DNA from 3 places in the Cobetia sp. D5 genome. Region 1 is predicted to be linked to each of the others. Evidence: predicted binding sites of a transcription regulator. Region 1 holds the regulator's gene; each other region holds the start of a gene.
The links. Region 1 encodes sigma-54, which starts transcription at its own class of promoters, with help from an activator protein. Its sites were predicted from a motif close to TGGCACNNNNNTTGCTNT; they were not measured.
Positions count from the first base shown of each region.

Region 2: a site for sigma-54 is predicted at 5,003-5,020, ahead of U0O11_RS02020 (NarK family nitrate/nitrite MFS transporter). Genes of this name have one in related genera too.
Region 3: a site for sigma-54 is predicted at 4,435-4,452, ahead of U0O11_RS17035 (NCS1 family nucleobase:cation symporter-1). Genes of this name have one in related genera too.

Region 1 is NZ_CP142020.1:810,988-818,129, forward strand. Features, by position in the region: gene rapZ (RNase adapter RapZ) at 1-114, opposite strand, end outside; gene U0O11_RS03415 (PTS sugar transporter subunit IIA) at 252-722, opposite strand; gene hpf (ribosome hibernation-promoting factor, HPF/YfiA family) at 732-1,040, opposite strand; gene U0O11_RS03425 (RNA polymerase factor sigma-54) at 1,703-3,151, opposite strand; gene lptB (LPS export ABC transporter ATP-binding protein) at 3,385-4,122, opposite strand; gene lptA (lipopolysaccharide transport periplasmic protein LptA) at 4,126-4,704, opposite strand; gene lptC (LPS export ABC transporter periplasmic protein LptC) at 4,813-5,496, opposite strand; gene U0O11_RS03445 (KdsC family phosphatase) at 5,496-6,065, opposite strand; gene U0O11_RS03450 (KpsF/GutQ family sugar-phosphate isomerase) at 6,192-7,142, opposite strand, start outside.
Region 2 is NZ_CP142020.1:447,461-454,602, reverse strand. Features, by position in the region: gene U0O11_RS02045 (NAD(P)-dependent oxidoreductase) at 1-546, shown strand, start outside; gene preA (NAD-dependent dihydropyrimidine dehydrogenase subunit PreA) at 546-1,910, shown strand; gene U0O11_RS02035 (TetR/AcrR family transcriptional regulator) at 2,060-2,680, opposite strand; gene U0O11_RS02030 (CmpA/NrtA family ABC transporter substrate-binding protein) at 2,851-4,059, opposite strand; gene U0O11_RS02025 (ANTAR domain-containing response regulator) at 4,110-4,685, opposite strand; gene U0O11_RS02020 (NarK family nitrate/nitrite MFS transporter) at 5,248-6,606, shown strand; gene U0O11_RS02015 (hypothetical protein) at 6,728-6,895, opposite strand; gene U0O11_RS02010 (GNAT family N-acetyltransferase) at 7,082-7,142, opposite strand, start outside.
Region 3 is NZ_CP142020.1:4,098,481-4,105,622, reverse strand. Features, by position in the region: gene metK (methionine adenosyltransferase) at 4-1,224, shown strand; gene U0O11_RS17050 (M48 metallopeptidase family protein) at 1,358-1,861, shown strand; gene U0O11_RS17045 (cation:proton antiporter) at 2,015-3,286, shown strand; gene U0O11_RS17040 (aspartate/glutamate racemase family protein) at 3,386-4,141, opposite strand; gene U0O11_RS17035 (NCS1 family nucleobase:cation symporter-1) at 4,522-5,997, shown strand; gene U0O11_RS17030 (GGDEF domain-containing protein) at 6,303-7,142, shown strand, end outside.

The DNA of each region.
Region 1 (7,142 bases):
CGCCAGCAGCATGCCGGGCAGATTGTCGATGGCATAGTAGCCAATGTCTTCCAGCGCCTGGAGAGCGATGGATTTCCCGGAGCCGGAGCGGCCGCTGATGATCACGATCTTCATGAAGTGCTCTCCAAGGGCGAGGTCAACGTCGAAAGAATGCAGGGGTGGGGCAGAAGGCTGCCCGCTATCAGTGCGCTGTACATCGGCCGATGGGAGGCCAGCAAGACGAAAGCCCGGACGATGTCCGGGCCTGTCATTCAGCGCGCCGGTAATTCGGCGATGGCTTGGGTCAATGCCTCAAAGAGTGCACGCTGGCTGTCTGCCTGGCGCAGGGCCGAGCGATTGGTCGGGGAATTGAGCAATTCCGCGACCTGCCCGAGCAGCGTCAGATGGGTCTCATCCGCTTCCTCAGGCACCAGCAGCACGAACAGCAGATCGATGGGTTCTCCGTCGATGGCATCGAAGTCGATGGGTTCACCGAGCTTCAGAAACGCAGCGATTGGCGTCTTGCAATGCGGGCTGCGTGCATGGGGCACGGCCACACCGTGGCCAATGCCGGTCGACCCCAGTCTCTCGCGCCCGATCAGGCGCGAGAAGACTTCCTGGCTATCCAGGCTGGGAATGTTCTGTGCGATGAAGGTGCTGAAGAATTCAAGCACCCGCTTCTTGCTCCCCCCGGGGACACCGTACAGCGTGCGCTCGGGGGGAAGGATCTGATCAAGTGTCATGGCGGAAGGTCAACGGGTCCCGGTGCCCTGAGAGCGAGCCTGGGACTTTTCCTTGTGTTTGACCAGCTGGCGATCCAGCTTGTCGGCGAGCGCGTCGATGGCAGCGTACATGTTGGGGTCTTCTGCCAGGGCGTGGAGGTCAGCGCCTGCCGCGTGCAAGGTGCAGGCAGCCTGCTGGCGCTCCTTCTCGATCGACAGTGTCACCTGAACATTGGTGATGTTGTCGTAATGCCGTTCGAGGCGAGCGAGCTTCTCGTTGACGTAATCGCGGAGAGGATCGGTAAGTTCCACATGATGCCCGGTGATATTCACTTGCATGGACACGCTCCTTTATCCAGCGGGTTGCCATTCAATTGTAACCCTTTTTGACTACGAGCAAACCCTGATCGGACGCTCTGCAACAGGCTTGACGGCCACCGTCTGGCGATGTTTTCGCACCCTTGCCAGTGGCATCAGATGTCGTGAGCGTCTGTACCGACAATGCCCAAGCTTTGCGCAAAGATCAACGCTGCGCTGCATCGTGGCTCAGTGCTTGTCTTCAACTCAGTGAGGGGTATCGGAGTGGACTTCAAGGGCACGTCTGGTGGGTGGTGCGTGAAAGACGCGCAAGAAGGCGGGTTTTCGTCGCCAATGCCTGCATGTACGTCGCCTTTCAGGCGCTTCGATTGCGTGGAGCAAGCGGCGTTCCGGGAGGTTCTTCGGGTGTCATCCAGGTGCAATACGCGCAAAAGTGACTTTAAAAACATGCGATTGACGGTAAATGACGCTGCCGGAAAGGCGGTTTTTTACCATCATTCTGCGCGCCGTCATGGGCCATGACGGGTAATTGACGAGTGGTTGCCGGGATTACAGGGCACGCGACAGGCGCACCACTGCCCGCGAAGTCAGAGGCTGATGAGCGGACAATCCAGCGCTTGAGGTTGGCGGCGGCTGCCATTGTAGAGGTGAGAGCAGGGGGCATGGCAGCCGCAGGTGACGCGTCAGGCCAGACGCTTGCGCTCGCTGGAGGAGGGGATGCCCATCGCTTCGCGATACTTGGCCACGGTACGGCGTGCGACTTCGATGCCATCGCTGGCAAGCAGATCGACCAGCCGTGAGTCGGAGAGAGGCTTGCGGGCCGGCTCTTCCGCGATCAGCTTGCGGATGCGGGCACGAATGGCGGTGCTTGAGTGGGCGTCGCCACTGCCGCTGCCACCGACCTGGCTCGAGAAGAAGAACTTGAGCTCGAAGACGCCGCGCGGGGTGTGGATGTACTTCTGGGTCGTGACCCGCGAGATGGTCGATTCGTGCATCTCGACCACTTCGGCGATGTTGGCCAGAATCAGCGGCTTCATCCCTTCCTCGCCTTGCTCGAGGAAGTCGATCTGACGCGCCATGATCTCGCGGCCGACCTTGAGCAGGGTGTCATTGCGCGATGACAGGCTCTTCATCAGCCAGCGCGCTTCCTGCAGGTTGTCCTTGAGGAAGGTGTTGTCGGCGGACTTGTCGGCACGCTTGATCAGCGCGGCGTATTCCGGCTGGATGCGCAGCTTGGGCAGTGCTTCCGGGTTGAGCTCGACCTGCCAGCCGTGGCGGGTATGGCGCACCAGCAGATCAGGGATCACGTAATCGCTGGCGGGCTCGCCCCAGGCGGATGCCGGACGCGGATCGAGCGCGCGCACCAGGCGGATGACGTGGTCCAGCTCGTCATCGTCAAGGCTCAGGCGCCGCTTGAGCAGCTTGCGGTCATCGTTGCCCAGTGCCTCGAGGAATTGACGTACCAGGCGGCGCGCCTGCGCCAGCAGCGGCAGATCATCCGGCAGCAGTGCCAGTTGCAGCAGCAGGCATTCGCGCAGGTCACGAGCGAAGACGCCGGTCGGGTCGAACTGCTGCAGACGCAGCAATACCTGCTCGAGCTCGGAGGCCTTGAGGCCGGGCAGGCCCTGGCCGCGCAGGCCATCGACCAGTTCGTCGAGTGACAGGCTCAGATAGCCGGCACCGTCGACGGCATCGATCAGGCTCTCTGCCATCTGGCGTTCACGGCCATCGAGGTCGGTCATCGCCAGCTGCCAGCGCAGGTGGTCCTGCAGGCTCTCGACACTGGTATTGCGATCGAAGTCCGGCCCTTCTTCGCTCCCGCTGCCACTGCCGGAGCTGGTCAGGCTACCGGCGTGGTCCTGGTAGAGGTCCGACCAGTCACTGTCGAGGGGGTATTCCTCGGGAATCTCGCTCGAGGAGTCGGCAGTGGAGATCTCGCTCGAATCCTGTGTCTCGACGACATCCAGCGACTCGTAGTCCTCGTCGAGCTCCAACATGGGGTTGGACTCGAGGGCTTGCTGAATCTCCTGACGCAGGTCGAGCGTCGACAGCTGCAGCAGCTGGATCGCTTGCTGGAGCTGCGGCGTCATGGTCAGCGAGGTGCCGAGGCGGAGTTGCAGGGTGGGTTTCATGGAGTCAGTCAATTCACGGCAAAGGAACGTGCTTACTACGCTATACCGTGACTCGGGGCACTGACAAGTGGTTGCCGTGAATATTCAAGCAACTTGCATGCCATGTTTCCACCAAGGTGGTATGGACGTCATGCATGCGTCTGATGTCAGACATGAAAAAGCCGCTACGCGATAAAATCACGCAGCGGCTTTTGAAGCTTTCGCCTCCGGTGGACTCAGCGCAGCCGCTGACCCTAGAGCGTGAACTCGTGGCCCAGGTAGACGTCGCGCACCTGCTGGTTGGCCAGGATGGAGTCCGCATCACCGTGGGCGATGATCTGGCCATCGCCGACGATATAGGCGGTATCACAGATATCGAGTGTCTCGCGCACGTTGTGGTCGGTGATCAGCACGCCGATGCCACGATCGCGCAGTTGGCGCACGATGCTCTTGATCTCGCCCACCGAGATGGGGTCGACGCCGGCGAAGGGCTCATCGAGCAGCACGAAGTCCGGCTCGGTGGCCAGTGCACGGGCGATCTCGACCCGACGACGCTCCCCGCCGGACAGGCTCATGCCGGCGCTGGCGCGGATGTGCGTGATGCTGAATTCCTCGAGTAACTCTTCAAGGCGTGCCTTGCGGCCATTGCGATCCAGGTCCTTGCGGGTCTCCAGGATCGCCATGATGTTGTCGGCCACCGACAGCTTGCGGAAGATCGACGCCTCCTGCGGCAGATAGCCGATGCCGGCGCGTGCGCGCTGATGCATGGCGGCAGCGGAGAGGTCCTTGTCATCGATGGAGACGTTGCCGGCATCGGCGCGCACCAGCCCGACGATCATGTAGAACGAGGTCGTCTTGCCGGCGCCGTTGGGGCCCAGCAGGCCGACGATGTCGCCCTGGCGGATCTCCAGCGAGATGTCCTTGACCACCTTGCGGCCCTTGTAGGCCTTGGCCAGATGGCGAGCGCTCAGCGTACGCGGAGTAGCAGTCATGACTCAGTTTTCCTTGCTGGCATTGGCGCCGCGCGGCGTCAGAGTCATGTGCACGCGACCGCCTTCGGTCTGCTGTGCCGTCTTGCTGTTGTTGGCGTTCACCTGGCGCTTGTCGAGGAAGTACTCCACGTAGCCGCCTTCGAAGGTGTCATCGCCTTTCTCGAGACGCGCGTTGCCGACCAGCTCCACGCGGCGCTCCAGTGCATGGTAGCGGATAGTGTCGGCCCAGCCCTTGACCAGTTTCTCGTCGGGCGCGGGCTGCTGTTCCAGGTAGGCACGCTTGCCGGTGGCCTTGACCAGCGAGATCTCGCCGCTGCCGGCGCGGCTGATATCGACGCGGCTGGCATCGAGTTTCATGCTGCCCTGGCGCATTTCCACCTGGCCGGTGTAGGTGGCGGTACCGGCCTTGTCATCGAGTGACAGGGCGTCCGCGGCGATGTTGATCGGCTGGCTGGCATCGCTGTCCAGCGCCATGGCGGCCGGGGCGAAGGTGGACATGCCCAGTGCCAGGCAGAGCGCCATGACACCGCTGTTGAGGGTCTGGCGACAGGCCGTCAAGGGCTTGCGAGTCGTGGAAGTCATGGTGGCTCCTTGGCATGACGGGGTCGCCGCCCGAGCAATGATGCCATCGAGCGGCAGAGAAGAAGGTGTTGCGGCGCGGGTCATGGCGTGACGGCCAGCCCGGCGGGTTCATTCACTGCTGGCAGGCGCTGCCTCGAAGGTGCTGTTGACGCGCCCATCATCGGAGGTGGTGCTGTCGGCGCCCGAGTCGATGCGCTCGGCTTCCTTGCTGGCCTCGCTCTGGTCTGTGCCGGGTTGCAGGACGCTGCGAACACGGCCCTGCAGCACGGCGGAGTCCTGGGAGAGGTCGGCGCTGAAGCTGTCGCTTTCGACATGCTGGCCATTCTGGGTGATCACGACCGGCACGTCACTCCAGGCGCGATTCTGATCACGGCTGTAGTGCAGGACATCGGTATCGAGGGTCCAGCGGTCATCGGGCTGGCGCAGTCTGGCATTGCCCTCGAGGGTGAAGGTGTCGCCGCCGGCGCTCAACACGCCACTGTCACCCGTGGCATACCAGCGGCGGTCTTCACTGTCGTTGGTGCGAATCTTCGGGGTCTGCGCCCGGGTCACGTCATCGCCTGGCGTGTGCTCGATATGCGGCGAGGTCATGGACTGGATCGCCACGCCGCGCGCATCGAAGCGTGTCATGTCTGCCCCGTCGAGATAGTAATCCGGCTCACTGCTGTCGACCTCGACGTTGACGGTCGATTCCAGGCTGTTGCGCTGCTCGATCAGCGCCAGCACGCCACCGACGAGCAGCAACAGCAGCATCAGCCAGAGACGCGGAGAAGGGCGGGGCAGACGTAACATCAGGGACGCGACTCCTGCAGGTAAGTATCCAGCACCGAGGCCCAGTGGCCCTGTGCCTTGAGTAGCAGGTCACAGAGCTCGCGCACGGCGCCATCGCCGCCCTGGCGTGAGGTGACCCAGTTGGCCTCGCTCATCACGTAGGCCATGGCGTTGGGTACGCTGACGCCGAGACCGACACGACGAATGGCCTCGCGGTCCGGCAGGTCATCGCCACAATAGGCGACCTCTTCCAGCTCGATCCCGTGCTCGCGGCACAGGTCGGTCAGCGCGACCAGCTTGTCTTCACGGCCCTGGATGACATCCTGAATGCCCAGTTCCTTGGCGCGACGCTCGACCATCGGCGAGCTGCGGCCGGTGATCAGCGCGACGCGAACGCCACTGCGCAGCACCAGCTTGAGGCCATGGCCATCCTGGACATGGAAGGACTTGGTCTCGACACCGTTGGCATCGTAGTGCAGGCGGTTGTCGGTGAGCACGCCATCGACATCCAGCGCCAGCAGACGCACGCGGCGTGCGCGGTCGATGATGTCCTGCGGATATTCTTCGCTCAGGGAATTCGTGTCGCTCATGGTCTTTCTCCTCGCACTCCGTGCATGCTTGACGCTGTCCTGTGAACGGCGCTGATGGGCGTTGAGCGGTGGCGTCTTGCCGGGACGATCTGCCGTCGAACAGAGACAGCGAACGCCCGCGGGAGTTCAGATCACGCCGCTGGCCAGCAGGCCGTGCATATGGATGGCTCCGATGGGGTGCTCATCCTCGTCACAGACTACCAGAACGCTGATGCGGTTTTCTTCCATGATGCGCACCGCTTCGGCGGCCAGCATGCTGGCGCGCACGGTCTTGCCGCCACGGGTCATGACATCATCGACCTTCAGCGCGCGCAGATCGCCATGCTGGTCGAGGGTGCGGCGCAGGTCACCATCGGTATAGACGCCGACCAGGTGGTCGTCATCATCGATCACGCAGGTGAAGCCCATGCCCTGACGCGTGATCTCGAGCAGCGCATCGCGCAGCGGGCTGCCGAGTGCCACGCGCGGCAGGGCATCGCCGTGGTGCATCACGTCCTGAACCCGCAGCAGCAGGCGTCGGCCCAGGCTGCCACCCGGGTGGGAAAGCGCGAATTCCTCGGCAGTGAAGCCGCGGGCCTCCAGCAGTGCCACCGCCAGGGCGTCGCCCATCACCAGCGCGGCGGTGGTCGAGGCGGTGGGTGCCAGATTCAGCGGGCAGGCTTCCTGGGCGACGCTGGTGTCCAGATGCGCCTCGGCGTCACGCGCCAGGGTCGAGCCGGGCTTGCCGGTCATCGAGACCAGCGGGGTGCCCATGCGCTTCAATAGCGGCAGCAGCGCCGTGACCTCGGCGGTCTCCCCGGAGTTGGACAGCGCCAGCACCACATCGGCCGGCGTGATCATGCCCAGATCGCCATGGCTGGCTTCACCGGGATGGACGAAGAAGGCCGGCGTGCCGGTGCTGGCCAGGGTGGCGGCGATCTTGCTGGCGACATGGCCGGATTTGCCCATGCCGGTCACGATGACGCGGCCCTTGGTGGCCAGCATCAGCTGACAGGCGCGGTCGAAGTCATCATCGAGATGGCTTTCGAGCGCGGCGATGGCCGCTTCCTCAATGGCGAAGGTGCGACGGGCGCTGGC
Region 2 (7,142 bases), 360 kb from region 1:
AACACCGCCATCGATATCGCCGTGCAGGCCAGGCGCCTCGGCGCGCAGACGGTGGACCTGGTCTACCGGCGTGGCGAGGAGCAGATGTCCGCCACCCATCACGAGCAGGAAATCGCGCGCGCCAATGGCGTGATGATCCACACCTGGGCACGCCCGCTGGCGCTCGATGTGGCAAACGATAGTGATAGAAGCGAAGAAGGTGATGACGCCGCGCTCAGCGCGATGCAGTTCGCGCGCACGCGGGTCGAGGATGGTCGCCTCGTCGATACCGGCGAGACCTTCGCGCTGGCCTGCGATGGGGTCTTCACCGCCATCGGCCAGGGCTTCGATGACGCGAGCCTGAGCGATGCGCATGCCGCAGGGCTGGCCCGCGAGGGGGCCAGGATAGAGGTGGACGAGATGCTGCGCACCAGTCTGCCCGGCGTCTATGCCGGCGGTGACTGCATCGCCCGCGGGCAGGACCTCACCGTTCAAGCCGTCGCCCACGGCAAGCTGGCCGCCGAGGCCATCCATCACGATCTGATGCTCAAGGTGGAGGCCGCCTGATGACCATTCATACCCCGCTCAATGACGACAACGCCCGCCCGGCAGGTGCTGGATCAAGTGCTGAAGCAAGTGGCGATCACGTCGCCAGCTACAAGGCCGATCTGTCGGTCAACTTCGCCGGCATCCGCGCCCCCAACCCCTTCTGGCTGGCCAGCGCCCCGCCCACCGACAAGGCCTACAACGTGGTACGCGCCTTCGAGGCCGGCTGGGGTGGCGTGGTCTGGAAGACCCTCGGCGAAGACCCGGCCGCGGTGAACGTCTCCTCCCGCTACTCGGCGCACTATGGCCCGAATGGCGAGGTCAGCGGCTTCAACAACATCGAGCTGATCACCGACCGTTCGCTGGAGATCAACCTGCGCGAGATCACCCAGGTCAAGAAGGACTGGCCGGACCGCGCGCTGATCGTCTCGCTGATGGTGCCGTGCGAGGAGGAGGCCTGGAAGACAATCCTGCCGCAGGTCGAGGCCACCGGCTGTGACGGCATCGAACTCAACTTCGGCTGCCCCCACGGCATGCCGGAACGCGGCATGGGCGCGGCGGTGGGCCAGGTGCCGGAGTATGTCGAGCAGGTCACGCGCTGGTGCAAGACCTACAGCTCGCTGCCGGTGATCGTCAAACTGACGCCCAACATCACCGACGTGCGTGAACCGGCCAAGGCCGCCTGGCGGGGTGGCGCCGATGCCGTCTCGCTGATCAACACCATCAACTCCATCACCCACCTGGATCTCGACCGCATGGTCGCGCATCCCATCGTCGGCGACCGCAGCACCCACGGCGGCTATTGCGGCAGCGCCGTGAAGCCCATCGCACTGAACATGGTGGCCGAGATAGCGCGCACGCCAGAAACCGCCAACCTGCCGATTTCCGGCATCGGCGGCATCTCCAACTGGGAGGATGCCGCGGAATTCATCGCCCTCGGCGCGGGCAGCGTGCAGGTGTGCACGGCGGCGATGCTGCACGGCTTCCGTATCGTCGAGGAGATGAAGGACGGCCTGGGGCGCTGGATGGACAGCAAGGGCTATCAGCGTATCGACGAGTTCTCGCGCGCGGCGGTGCCCAACACCACCGACTGGAAGCAGCTGGACATGAACTATCAGGTGATCGCCCGCATCGACCAGGACAAGTGCATCGGCTGCGGACGCTGCTATATCGCCTGCGAGGACACCTCGCACCAGGCCATCATGCATCTGGCCAAGGACAACGGCACCGCCCGCTATGAGGTGAAGGACGCCGACTGCGTGGGCTGCAACCTGTGCGAGATCACCTGCCCGGTCGAGGACTGCATCACCATGGAAGTGCAGGACACCGGCAAGCCATACATGAACTGGATGGAGGACCCACGCAATCCGCATCGCGCGGCCTGATACCTGATCGCGTGACGCAGGTAGCAATAGATGGGAACCAAAAAAAGGGGCTGCCAGCAATGGCAGCCCCTTCTTGATTGGCTTGATGATCCGCCAATGATGACCATGATTAGCTTAATGGCAATGAAATCATGAAATCACCTGCTGACTCAGGCAGACAATCCGACACCTTTCAGCAGCACCCGCGTCACGTTCTGCACCGCCTGCTCGAACTCCCGATCACTCAGCGCCTTGCCCTGATTGAGCACCGCGATCTGGTGATCGAAGTCGGCGTAATGCTGGGTGCTGGCCCAGATCATGTACAGGTAGGCAGAGGCATCGACGTTGTCGATGCGGCCCTCGCCGATCCACTGACGCAGGCGTGACTTCTTCATCTCGGCCCACTCGTCGAGCCACACCGTCAGCTCTTCGCCCAGCACCGGCGCGCCCTGCATGATCTCGCTGGCCCACACCTTGGAGCCATAGGGGCGCTGGCGCGAGTGCATCATCTTGGCGCGAATGTAGGTGGAGAGCACCAGCTGCGGGTCGTCGTAGGCCTCGAAGCACAGCGCATCTTCCTTCCACAGCGCCAACAGGCCATCGAGCACCGCGCGATACAGCGCTTCCTTGGTGCTGAAGTAGTAATGCAGATTGGACTTGGGCAGCTCTACCTCGGCGGCAATATCGACCATGCTGGCGCCGACATAGCCCTTGAGAGCGAAGATCTTTTCGGCGGCGAGCAGGATGCGGCCGACATTATCCTTGCGAATCTGAGACTTGCGAGTGGTCATGCGATCCCCTGACGCGGTGCTGGCAGTGCGATGAGAATATCACAACCGCACTGCCAACATGTCTGAGCCGTCAGGTTTGCCCTGTCATCCGGCAAAGGAGATGGCGACTTATCTATAAGTGCTGTGCAATCCCGCGCCAGCGCGGATCGGCAAGAACCGCGCCCGCGACATCACTCGAAGACCGCGCCATCGATGAAGCCATCCGCCGGCATCGGCACCTGCCCCGCCTCGCCGCTCAGCCACCAGGGCGCCGGATGCGTGCCTTCACTGCGCTCATCCGCCACCGGCACCACCATGCCCAGCTTGCGGGCCGCCGTGCGGTAAAGATCCGGTCGCACACAACGTGTCAGCGTCGCCTCGAGATCCTCGTCATTGAAGCCCTGCAGATGCCCCCAGCGCTGCATCTGGGCGATGTACCAGCGTGTCTGGGAGCGCCACGGGAAGTTGGCCGCATAGCGATGGAAGATGGTCCAGCCGGGATTGTGCTGCTGGAAGTCGTCCACCGACTGCTCGACATCGACGTCTTCCAGCCCGCGCGTCACCACGCTCATCGGTACCTCCGGCATGCCCTCTTCGTGCAGCCACTCGGCGGCTCTGGCCCGATTGCCGGGGCGGTCCAGCCAGGCGCAGGCATTGAGCAGCGCGCGAATCAGCGCCTGATGCGCCAGCGGATGCTGCTCCGCCCAGTCCTCGCGCACGCCCAGCACCTTTTCCTGCCCGAAGCGCCAGATATCGTGACTGCCCGCCACCACCTGCCCCATGCCCTGCGCCGCCGCCAGGCTGTTCCAGGGCTCACCGACACAGAAGCCATCCAGCGCTCCGCTGGCCAGCTGCGCCGCCATCAGCGGCGGCGCCACGGCGCGCATTTCGACGTCGCGGTCCGGATTGATGCCGCCCGCCGCCAGCCAGTAACGCAACAGATAACGGTGCGAGGAGAACGGGTGCACGCTGGCCAGCTTGAGCAGCGGCTCGCCGCGCTGCTTGCGCTCGTGCACATGCGCCGCCAGCGCCTTCGCGACCTGCAACGGACTGGAGAGGTCGTGGCCGTCCTCGCCGAGCGTGGCCATCAGCGCGCGCGACAGCGTGATGGAGTTGCCGCCCAGATTCAGTGTCATGGCACTGATCACCGGCGTGGCGCGGCCATCCAGCCCCAGCGTCGAGGTCAGCGGCATCAGCGCCAGCATCTGCGCCCCCTGCAGCACGCCGGTCTGCAGGTCATCACGCAACGCCGCCCACGAGGGTTGCCACTTGAGTGTCACCGCCAGCCCCTCCTCGCGGAAAAGCCCCAACTGCTCAGCGACCACGAAGGGCGCGGCATCATTGAGTGGCATCAGGCCCAGCGTCAGCTGATGGCCATTCAGGGGTACATCTGTGGGCATCACGCACACCTCTTGAACGATCGAGAGAGAAGGACAGTACGGCGACCGACTCAGCGCCGACGCGCGGCCTTGAGCAGCTCATCGGCCAGCTCATGCAGGGCCAGGCGCCGGTTCATGGCGGTCTTGCGCAGGTATTGGTAGGCGGCATCTTCACTGAGCCCGCGCGTCTCCATCACCACGGCCTTGGCGCGATCGACGCTGCGCCGCTGCACCAATGTGGTCTGGGTACGGTTGAGCTCCCCCTTGAGCGCACGGTGCGCCTCGAAGCTGGTGATGGCGACCTCGACCATGCTGCGCACCATCGCTGGCATGACGTGGTCCACCACATAGGCCGAGACACCGGCGCCGGCCGCCTCACGCACGAGGTCCGGGGCATCTTCACTGGCCAGCATGATCATCGGCTTGGGATAGCGTCGCCCCAGCTGGCCGAGATGCTCCAGGGTGTCGCGGCTGGGCAGGTCGGCGTCGATGATCACCGCATCGGGCTGATGCTGCTCGACCAGCGCGTGCAGGTCCTCGTGCTCGTCAACGCGCAGCGCCACCTCGAAGCCGGCGCTCAATAGCGCCTGCTCCAGCGCGGCGGAGCGCTCACTGCGGACATCGACGATCAGCACGGTCACGGGCATGTCAGGTTTCCTTGGGTCGGGCATGAGACTTGCCGTACACCCAAGCAGGATTCGTGCCGCAATCTGGTGCAACCCTGCGGCCAAAGGCCTTCAGAGCGGCCGAGCCGAAAGCGTCGCTGCACTGCAATGAGGCACGCGCCTTGCCGACCCTCCCAGCGCCAGTCGCGTGCGCCAGACTGGTACCTCGCGCCTTGCTGACGCACCGCCAGCGCGCATCGGGCGCGCGTCCAGCCCGGGACACGGCCTGCGCGTGCCAACCCACTGTCCTCGCCAAGCCATTGATCTTCTGGGACTTGTCCCGCCCACACCCCCGCAACTGGCGCGCTACTTGCTTTGTTCCTGTCACTTGCCGCACAGACGCTCTGCTGCCGGCAACCATGGCATCACCGACTGCTGCCATCGCTATCCATGACGTGGACCAGGCTCTTCGGAGTACGAGTGCGTCGAACCAGGCCCCTCAATGACGAGGCGCCCTTGCTGTCGTTCATTCACAGCCGTTCGACCACTCGCCGAGCACACCTGACTTCGTGCCCGGCACCGACGCTGAATCAGGAGCCCACTCATGGATATCCGCAACAAGGCCAGCCGCATCCGGCTGTTCAGCTTCAACACCCCGCAAATGCGCGCCTTCCACATGTCGTGGTTCGCCTTCCACGTCTGCTTCTTCGGCTGGTTCGGCATCGCGCCGCTGATGGCCGTGGTGCGTGACGACCTCGGCCTGACCAAGACCCAGATCGGCAACACCATCATCGCCTCCGTCGCCATCACGGTGATCGTGCGCCTCGCCATCGGCGTGCTGTGTGATCGCATCGGGCCACGCAAGGCCTACACCTGGCTGCTGTGCCTCGGCTCGCTGCCGGTGATGTGCATCGGCTTCGCCGACAGCTTCGAATCCTTCTTCCTGGCCCGTCTGGCCATCGGTGCCATCGGCGCCTCCTTCGTCATCACTCAGTACCACACCTCCGTGATGTTCGGCCCCAACGTGGTCGGCACCGCCAACGCCACCACCGCGGGCTGGGGCAACCTGGGCGGCGGCACCACCCAGATGCTGATGCCGCTGGTGATGGCCGGCCTGCTGATGCTGGGCGTCGAGCAGACCCTGGGCTGGCGTCTGGCGATGGTCGTGCCGGGCATCGTGCTGTTCCTGACCGGTATCGCCTACTACTTGTTCACCCAGGATGCGCCGGACGGCAACTTCAGCGAGCTGCGTGAGCGCGGTGAGCTGCCCAAGGCCGAGAAGGAATACAGCATGCGCGCCACCTTCGGCGCGGCGGCACGCGACATCCGCGTCTGGGCCCTGTTCCTCGTCTATGGCGCCTGCTTCGGAGTCGAGCTGACCATCAACAACGTCGCCGCCATCTACTTCTTCGATCACTTCGATCTCGATCTTGCCACCGCCGGTCTCATCGCGGGCCTGTTCGGCCTGATGAACCTGTTCGCCCGCACCCTGGGCGGCGTGTTTTCTGATCTCTTCGCCCGCCAGTCCGGCCTCAAGGGCCGCGTACGCTGGCTGTTCATCGCGCTGCTGTGTGAAGGCGTCGCGCTGGTCGGCTTCGCCCAGATGGAAACCCTCGCGGTGGCCATCGGCATCATGCTGGTCTTCAGCCTCTTCGTGCAGATGGCGGAAGGCGCGACCTTCGGCATCGTGCCCTTCGTCAATCGCAAGGCACTCGGCGCGGTCGCCGGTATCGTCGGTGCGGGCGGCAACGCAGGCGCGGTCGCCGCGGGCTTCCTGTTCCGCAGTGAGGAGCTGACCTACCAGGAAGGCCTGATGTACCTGGGCATGGGCGTGATCGTGATCTCGCTGTTCGCGCTGCTGGTGCGCTTCAGCGCCGCCACCGAAGCCGAGGAAAGCCGCGCCTACGACGCCGCCGTCGCGGACCGCAAGCAGCAGAGCGAGCAGCAGCCCGCCTCGGCATAAGCGGACTTCCTTCGCCCCGCGCCAAACACAAGAAGGCCCCGCCTCATGGGAGGCGGGGCCTTCTTGTGTCTGGCGACAGCTCAGGTCAGCGGCGACTCATCGCAGCGCTGGCAGCCGAGCCTCAGCTATCGGTGGCGTTCTCGACGCTATCACCGGCTTCCTCGACGGCGTTGTCCATCTTCTCGCCAGCCTTCTCCATCGGGCCTTCGTCCTCGCAACCGGCGAGCGACAGGCCACCGAGACCGAGCATGGCAATCATCAGCGAACTACCCAGAGTCTTGAGCTTCATGATGTCTCTCCTTGAATCATCGGTCGGAATGACGCGACAGCTGCCATCACACGCAGGCTGCCACGTGGTGTTACCTATGACATGGAGCGGGAGCCTTGCCGTTTCAAGGGTCACGCAACGCCGAGTTGCCTGTTGCTGATCAAAACCAATCGCTCAGGGCTGTTCAGCTCAACCGCTCAAGGCTGCTCAGATACCCAGCTCAGAGAAGGTATCGGGAAACTGCACTTCACCGCCCAGCCCCTCCAGA
Region 3 (7,142 bases), 950 kb from region 1:
CCAATGAGCGAATACTCACTCTTCACATCCGAGTCCGTGTCCGAAGGGCATCCGGACAAGATTGCCGACCAGATTTCCGACGCCGTGCTCGATGCCATCATCGCGCGCGACAAGCAGGCACGCGTCGCGTGCGAAACGCTCGTCAAGACAGGCGTTGCCATCGTGGCCGGTGAGATCTCCACCAGCGCGTGGGTGGATCTCGAGGAGCTGGTACGTCGTGTCATCACCGATATCGGCTATACCTCTTCCGACGTCGGCTTCGACGGCGAGACCTGTGGTGTCCTCAACCTGATCGGCAAGCAGAGCATCGATATCGCCCAGGGCGTCGATCGCACCAAGCCGGAAGATCAGGGCGCGGGCGACCAGGGCCTGATGTTCGGCTACGCCACCAACGAGACCGACTCCTTCATGCCGGCGCCGATCCACTACGCCCACCGTCTGGTGGAGCGTCAGGCGGAACTGCGCAAGAACGGCATGCTGCCGTGGCTGCGTCCGGATGCGAAGAGCCAGGTCACCTTCCGCTACGACGAAGCCGGCAAGCCGGTCGCCGTCGAAGCCGTCGTGCTGTCGACCCAGCATGACCCGGAAGTGTCCCAGGAAGACCTGCGCGCGATGGTCAAGCGCGAGATCATCGAGCAGGTGCTGCCGGCCGAGTGGCTGTCCGAGACCACCGAATACCACATCAACCCGACCGGCAACTTCGTCATCGGTGGCCCGGTGGGTGATTGTGGTCTGACGGGTCGCAAGATCATCGTCGACACCTACGGCGGCATGGCCCGTCACGGTGGTGGCGCCTTCTCCGGCAAGGACCCGTCCAAGGTCGACCGCAGCGCCGCCTATGCCGGTCGCTACGTGGCCAAGAACGTCGTCGCCAGCGGCCTGGCCGACAAGTGCGAGATCCAGGTCTCCTACGCCATCGGTGTCGCCGAGCCGACCTCCGTCTCGATCAACACCTTCGGCACCGGCAAGATCAGCGATGCCAAGATCGTCGAGCTGGTGCGCGAGCACTTCGACCTGCGTCCGTACGCCATCACTACCATGCTGGACCTGGCGCACCCGATGTATCAGCTGACCGCTGCCTACGGCCACTTCGGTCGTGAGCCGTTCGAGCACAGCTACAGCTGGACCGACGTGAGCGGCGAGCAGAAGACCGAAACCTTCACCGCCTTCCCGTGGGAAAAGACCGATCGTGCCGCTGGCCTCAAGGCTGCCGCTGGCCTGTAAATTCGCCAGCTCGACAGGCCTGGCAGGTGGCGGACGTCTCGCCCCTCGCTTTCGGCGCCATGACAAGAAAACCCGCCTCGGCGGGTTTTCTTGTCTCTGGCCCTCCTTCGGACAGCAACAGGAGAGATGCCCAGTGGCTGATCTACGCTATCTCAAGGGCTACGCCCCCGAAATCCAACAGCAGGCGAGTGAACTGCTGGCGTCGGGCAAGACGGCAGCCTTCTTTCTCGGCAAGTATCCCGAGCCTCATCAGCTGCAGGGGGCGCGGGCGCTGCATGACTACACCATGGCGCTGAAGAATCGGTATCTGCGCAGCTCGGCGCCGATCAGCAAGGTGATCTACGACGACCGGATTCACGTCATCGACAACGCCCTGGGGCTGCACACCTTCGTGTCGCGGGTGCAGGGCAACAAGCTCAAGGCCAAGAACGAGATCCGTATCTCGTCGCTGTTCCGTCGCCTGCCGGAGCCACTGCTCAACATGATCGTGGTGCATGAACTGGCGCATCTGCGCGAGAAGGCCCACGACAAGGCGTTCTACCGGCTCTGCTGTCACATGCAGCCGGAGTATCATCAACGTGAGTTCGAGCTGCGTTTCTATCTCTGCCACCGTGAACGCCACGGCGATCTCTGGTAGCCGCGCTCCGTTCTGGTAGCCATGAGCCGCTCTGGACAGTCACGCTCAGCTCAGACAGCCACGCGGCCGCTCACGCGACAGAAGAACTGGAAAGAATGACAAGGACGTCATGCCATCAGGGGTATCGGCGCCACTGCAAAGGACCGTTTTCGGATGCTCAATCTCGCTGCACTGTTCATCACCATCACTGCCGTGTGCATGTGGTTCAATCATCGCGTCCTGCGCCTGCCGCCGACCATCGGCGTGATGGCCATCGGCCTGGTGCTGTCGCTGGGCGTGATCGGGCTCGATCACTTCGCGGTGACCACCGTCGTGGCCGATACCGCGGAAGACTGGCTGGGGCGCATCAATTTCAACAGCCTGCTGATGGACGGCATGCTGTCCTTCCTGCTGTTCGCCGGCGCGCTGCACGTGGACCTCTCGCGCCTCAAGGCCTATCGGCGCTCCATCGGCCTGCTGGCCACGCTGGGCGTGCTGATCTCGACGCTGGTGATCGGCTCCGCCGCCTGGTGGCTGTTCCAGTGGGCCGGTATCGAGGTGCCCTACCTGTATTGCCTGGTGTTCGGTGCGCTGATCTCGCCCACTGACCCGATCGCCGTGCTCGGCATCATGCGCAGTGCCGGCGCGCCTGCCGACATGGAGATCCGCATCGTCGGCGAATCACTGTTCAATGATGGCGTGGCGGTGGTGCTGTTCACCGCGCTGCTGAGTGCGGCGTCGGCCGGCAGCGGCGAGGTCGAGCTCGGCCACATGGGGCTCTTGTTCCTCGAGGAAGCCGGCGGCGGCATCCTGCTCGGGCTGGCGCTGGGCGCGCTGGTCTACCAGCTGATGCGCAGCATCGACCAGTATCAGGTCGAGGTGATGCTGAGTCTGGCGCTGGTGCTGGGCGGCTATGCGCTGGCCTCGGCGCTGCATGTCTCCGGCCCCATCGCGATGGTGGTGGCGGGGCTGATCATCGGCAACATGGCGCGTGATGGCGCCATGTCCGACAACACTCGCCGCTATCTGGACGGCTTCTGGGAGCTGGTCGACGAGATTCTCAACGCGGTGCTGTTCGTGCTGATCGGCCTCGAACTGGTACTGATGCCGATCACGCTGACCTCGATCGGCATCGCGCTGGTGCTGGTGGCGGTGATCCTGCTCTCGCGCCTGGCGCTGATCGGTCTTCCGCTGAGCCTCTTGCGCCGCTGGTACACCTTCCGCCCCGGCACCACGCGCGTGCTCACCTGGGGTGGCCTGCGCGGCGGCATCTCGGTGGCGCTGGCACTGGCGATTCCCGAAGGCGACTTCCGCGAGCCGCTGGTGGTCACCACCTACATCATCGTGCTGTTCTCGATCCTCGTGCAGGGGTTGAGCATCGGCAAGCTGGTGATGGCGGTGGTCGGCGATCGCAGCCACGCGGGAGAGTCGAACGACAAGCACTGAGTCAGAGTCGGCCAAAGCAAACGCCCCTTCACTGACAGCAGTGAGGGGGCGTTTTCGTTTCGGTCGCGAGGCGCCAGCCAAGGGCAGTTCGCCTGCGAGTCAAAGGGCCGCCAGGCCCCGGGCAAAGACACCGCTGAGAGGTTTCACCTCACCCGCTTGCTTCGCGCGAGCGACAGCGGGCTGGCGCATCAGGGTCAGCAGCAGGTCGCGCCCCGCCAGCAGCGGGTCGACCACCGGCAGGCCGATCTCTGACGCGATGGCATCACGCAGCGGCCCCATCGCAGCGCAGCCCAGCACGATGCTGCCGGCACCGCTGGCTCTGGCGTGTTCACAGCTCACCAGCAATGGCGCGGGGGGAGTGCGCGCCTCGGACAACGCCAGCACCGGTACGTCGCATGCCAGCAGCGCCTTGCACAGAGGGCGCATCGCATAGCGCTCCAGCAGCTGCTCGGACATCGGCAGCGTGCTGGTCATGCTGGTGACGATAGCAAAGGAGGGAGCCGCCAGCGTGGCCATGTGCATGGCGGCCTGGGCGATGCCGATCACCGGCACGGGGCTCAGTTCACGGGCGGCCTCGAGGCCGGGGTCACCGAAGCAGGCCAGCAGATAGCCATCGGCGGGCGGGGTCTCCAGCAGGCCCTCACGATCACGGGCGATCAGCGCCAGCAGCGCGACCACCGCCATGGCTTCCTCGACGGCGGTCTCGATGCTGGGGGCGCCATGCTCGGCAGTCAGCACCTCGAGGTGGACGTCCCGGGCGAGCTGCCGTTGCAGCGAGTGCGCCATCTGCTGGCTCATCGCCTGGCTGGTGTTGGGATTGATGACCTTGAGACGCAACATGGCGGGCTCTCTCATGATGGTGGGCTCGTGATGGACTTTCGCGTGACGGCGCGCGCCGGATGCAGGGCCGTGCGAGCGGAGCACACAAAACACGAGCAGCATCCGTGCCAGTCCGGTAACACCTGCTGGCGCAACGTTCGTTTCATTGGCGGTGCGCTGCTGTGGTGCATATGGCTAATACAGCGGAAGTTGATGGTGCCTGATGTCTCAGGAGTTGCCACGCACATGACGTTGCTGGCAGGGGTGTCACGCAGATCGGGCCTTGGGGAAAACGCTTGGAGTTTGAAAATCCGCAACAAGTGTTTCACTGGCACGCTTGTTGATAAGGGGAGGGTATGGCGAGGCATGACGCCTCGTGACTGGCCCATGGCCCACAAGCCCCTCTGGAGACAACAATGACACCCCAGACTCCCCCTGATCTGAGCAACGCGAGCAAGCGGCTCATCAATGAGGACCTCGCCCCCTGCGAGCAGAACTGGAACTGGTACAACATCTTCTCGTTCTGGATGTCCGATGTGCACAGCGTCGGTGGCTACGTCTTTGCCGCCAGTCTGTTCACCCTGGGGCTGGCCAGCTGGCAGATTCTGGTCTCGATGCTCGTTGGCATTCTGGTGGTGCAGGTGTTCGCCAATCTGATCTCGCGGCCCAGCCAGCAGACGGGAGTGCCCTTCCCGGTGGTCTGCCGTCAGTCCTTCGGCATCTATGGTGCCAACATTCCGGCGATCATCCGCGGGCTGATCGCGGTGGTGTGGTACGGCATCCAGACGTATCTGGCGGCGCATGCCTTGATGCTGGTGCTGCTGCGCTATGTGCCGTCGCTGGAAGGGCTGACCGAGACCCAGCTGTTCGGGCTCTCGCAGCTGGGCTGGTACTGCTTCCTGTTCATGTGGGTGCTGCAGGCGCTGGTGTTCTGGTGGGGCATGAATGCGGTGCGCCGCTTCATCGATTTCGCCGGGCCAGCCGTCTATGTGGTGATGTTCGCGCTGGCGGGCTGGATCGTCTGGCAGGCCGGCTGGGACAACATCAGCTTCACGCTGGGCAGCAAGACGCTCTCTGGCAGCGACGCCCTGTGGCAGATGGTGATCGCCGCGGCGCTGGTGGCGGGCTACTTCGCGGGGCCGACGCTCAACTTCGGGGACTTCTCGCGCTACTGCGCTACCCCCGGGGATGTGAAGCGCGGCAATTTCTGGGGCCTGCCGGTCAACTTCCTGCTGTTTGCCGTCATCACCGTGGTGGTGGTGTCCGGCACGCAGCCCATCTTCGGCGAGATGCTGCATGACCCGATGGAGACCGTCGCCCGCATCGACAATGGCGTCGCGGCAGCGCTGGGCATCCTGACCCTGGTGCTGGCGACCATCGGCATCAACATCGTGGCCAACTTCGTGTCCCCGGCGTTCGACTTCTCCAATGTGGCACCGTCACGCATCAGCTGGCGCATGGGCGGCATGCTCGCCGCCGTCGGCTCCATCTTCATCACGCCGTGGAATCTGTTCAACAACCCGGAGATCATCCAGTACACCGTGGGCATCCTCGCCGCAGCCATCGGCCCGGTGTATGGCGTGATCCTGTTTGACCACTATCTGGTCAACAAGGGCGGCATCAACACCAAGGCGCTGTTCACCGACAGCGCGGAAGGCGAGTACTTCTTCGAGAAGGGCGTCAACGTCGCGGCGGTCAAGGCGCTGCTGGTCTCCTCGGCGGTGACGCTGATCATCAGCTTCCTGCCGCTGGGCGACATCACCCACTTCACGCTGTTCATCGGCGGGCTGATGGCGGCAGGGCTTTATGGCGTCTTCTCGGGGTACTGGCTGGGAGATGCCGCCTCTGCACGCATCTATGTGCCGGCCGGGGTGCGCCAGAAGATGTCATGACGCTCAGGCCGTGAGCTGGGCGTGAGCTGGCCATGACCTGGCATTGCCTTGGCTTTACCTTCAGCGCCCTGCTGTCGCCACCGATATGGATGACGACAGCAGGGCGCTTTCGTTCGTGTTGCCGGCACATTCTTGTTGCCGACACCTCTTTGCCCTTGCTTCGCCTGGCCGGCCTGATGACACAGCACATTGTTCTATCAGGCAGACGGTATTCTTGCGTTTACTGATCAACTCTTTATTCCAGTGAGGTGTGCTCTGCGCGCGGTGTAACATTGGTTGATGCTACCGAGTGTCGAGGATGGAACATGCTGCTTCATGAACATCTGATATTGCCGGGCAGGGACGGTTCGGATATCGAAGCGCAGCACTATCGCACGCGAATCAACAATACCTTCATCATGTTCGCCATGGCGTGCTTCGCCTGCTTCCTGCTGTTTGACTATTTCCAGGTGCCGTCTGCCTGGCAGGCGTTGTGGGTGGGGCGGCTGATCATCTTCCTCTGCTGCCTGCTGTGCATCCTCCAGCTGCGCCGCGGCGGCGTGCATTCGGACAAGATCCTGCTGGCCGGGGCGATACCCGCCAATCTGTTCTTCTGCTTCGGTGCCGCGCTGATTCCGGATGCACTGACGCTGACGTTGTGGAACCTGAGTTTCTCGACCTGCATGCTGATCGCCATGCCCGCCTGGCTGGTGTGGGGCTGGCGCTACCAGCTGGCCAGCAGCCTGCCGCTGATACTGTGTTATGTGCCCATCTATGTGTGGCTGAGTCCCTTGTCGTTGACGACATTGGCCGGCGCTGGCGGTGCCTACATCCTGGGGACCCTCTTCATCGCGCCGGCACTGGCGCATGCCCGAGCCTCGACCTTCCATCGCACCATCCGGCTGCAGCGCACGCTGGAGGCGCGCAATCTCGAATTGCACGACATGAATCAGCGGTTGCTCACCCAGCAGAACGAGCTGGAATACCGCGCCAATCATGATCTGCTGACGGGGCTGCCCAACCGTCGTTTCGGCTTTGATTTTCTCGAGCGGATGCTGGCCGAGAGCACGAGCACTCGGCAATGCATGTCGATCCTGTTCGTGGATGTCGATCGCCTGAAGCACGTCAACGACAGTTTCGGGCACGCCGAGGGCGATCGCCTGATC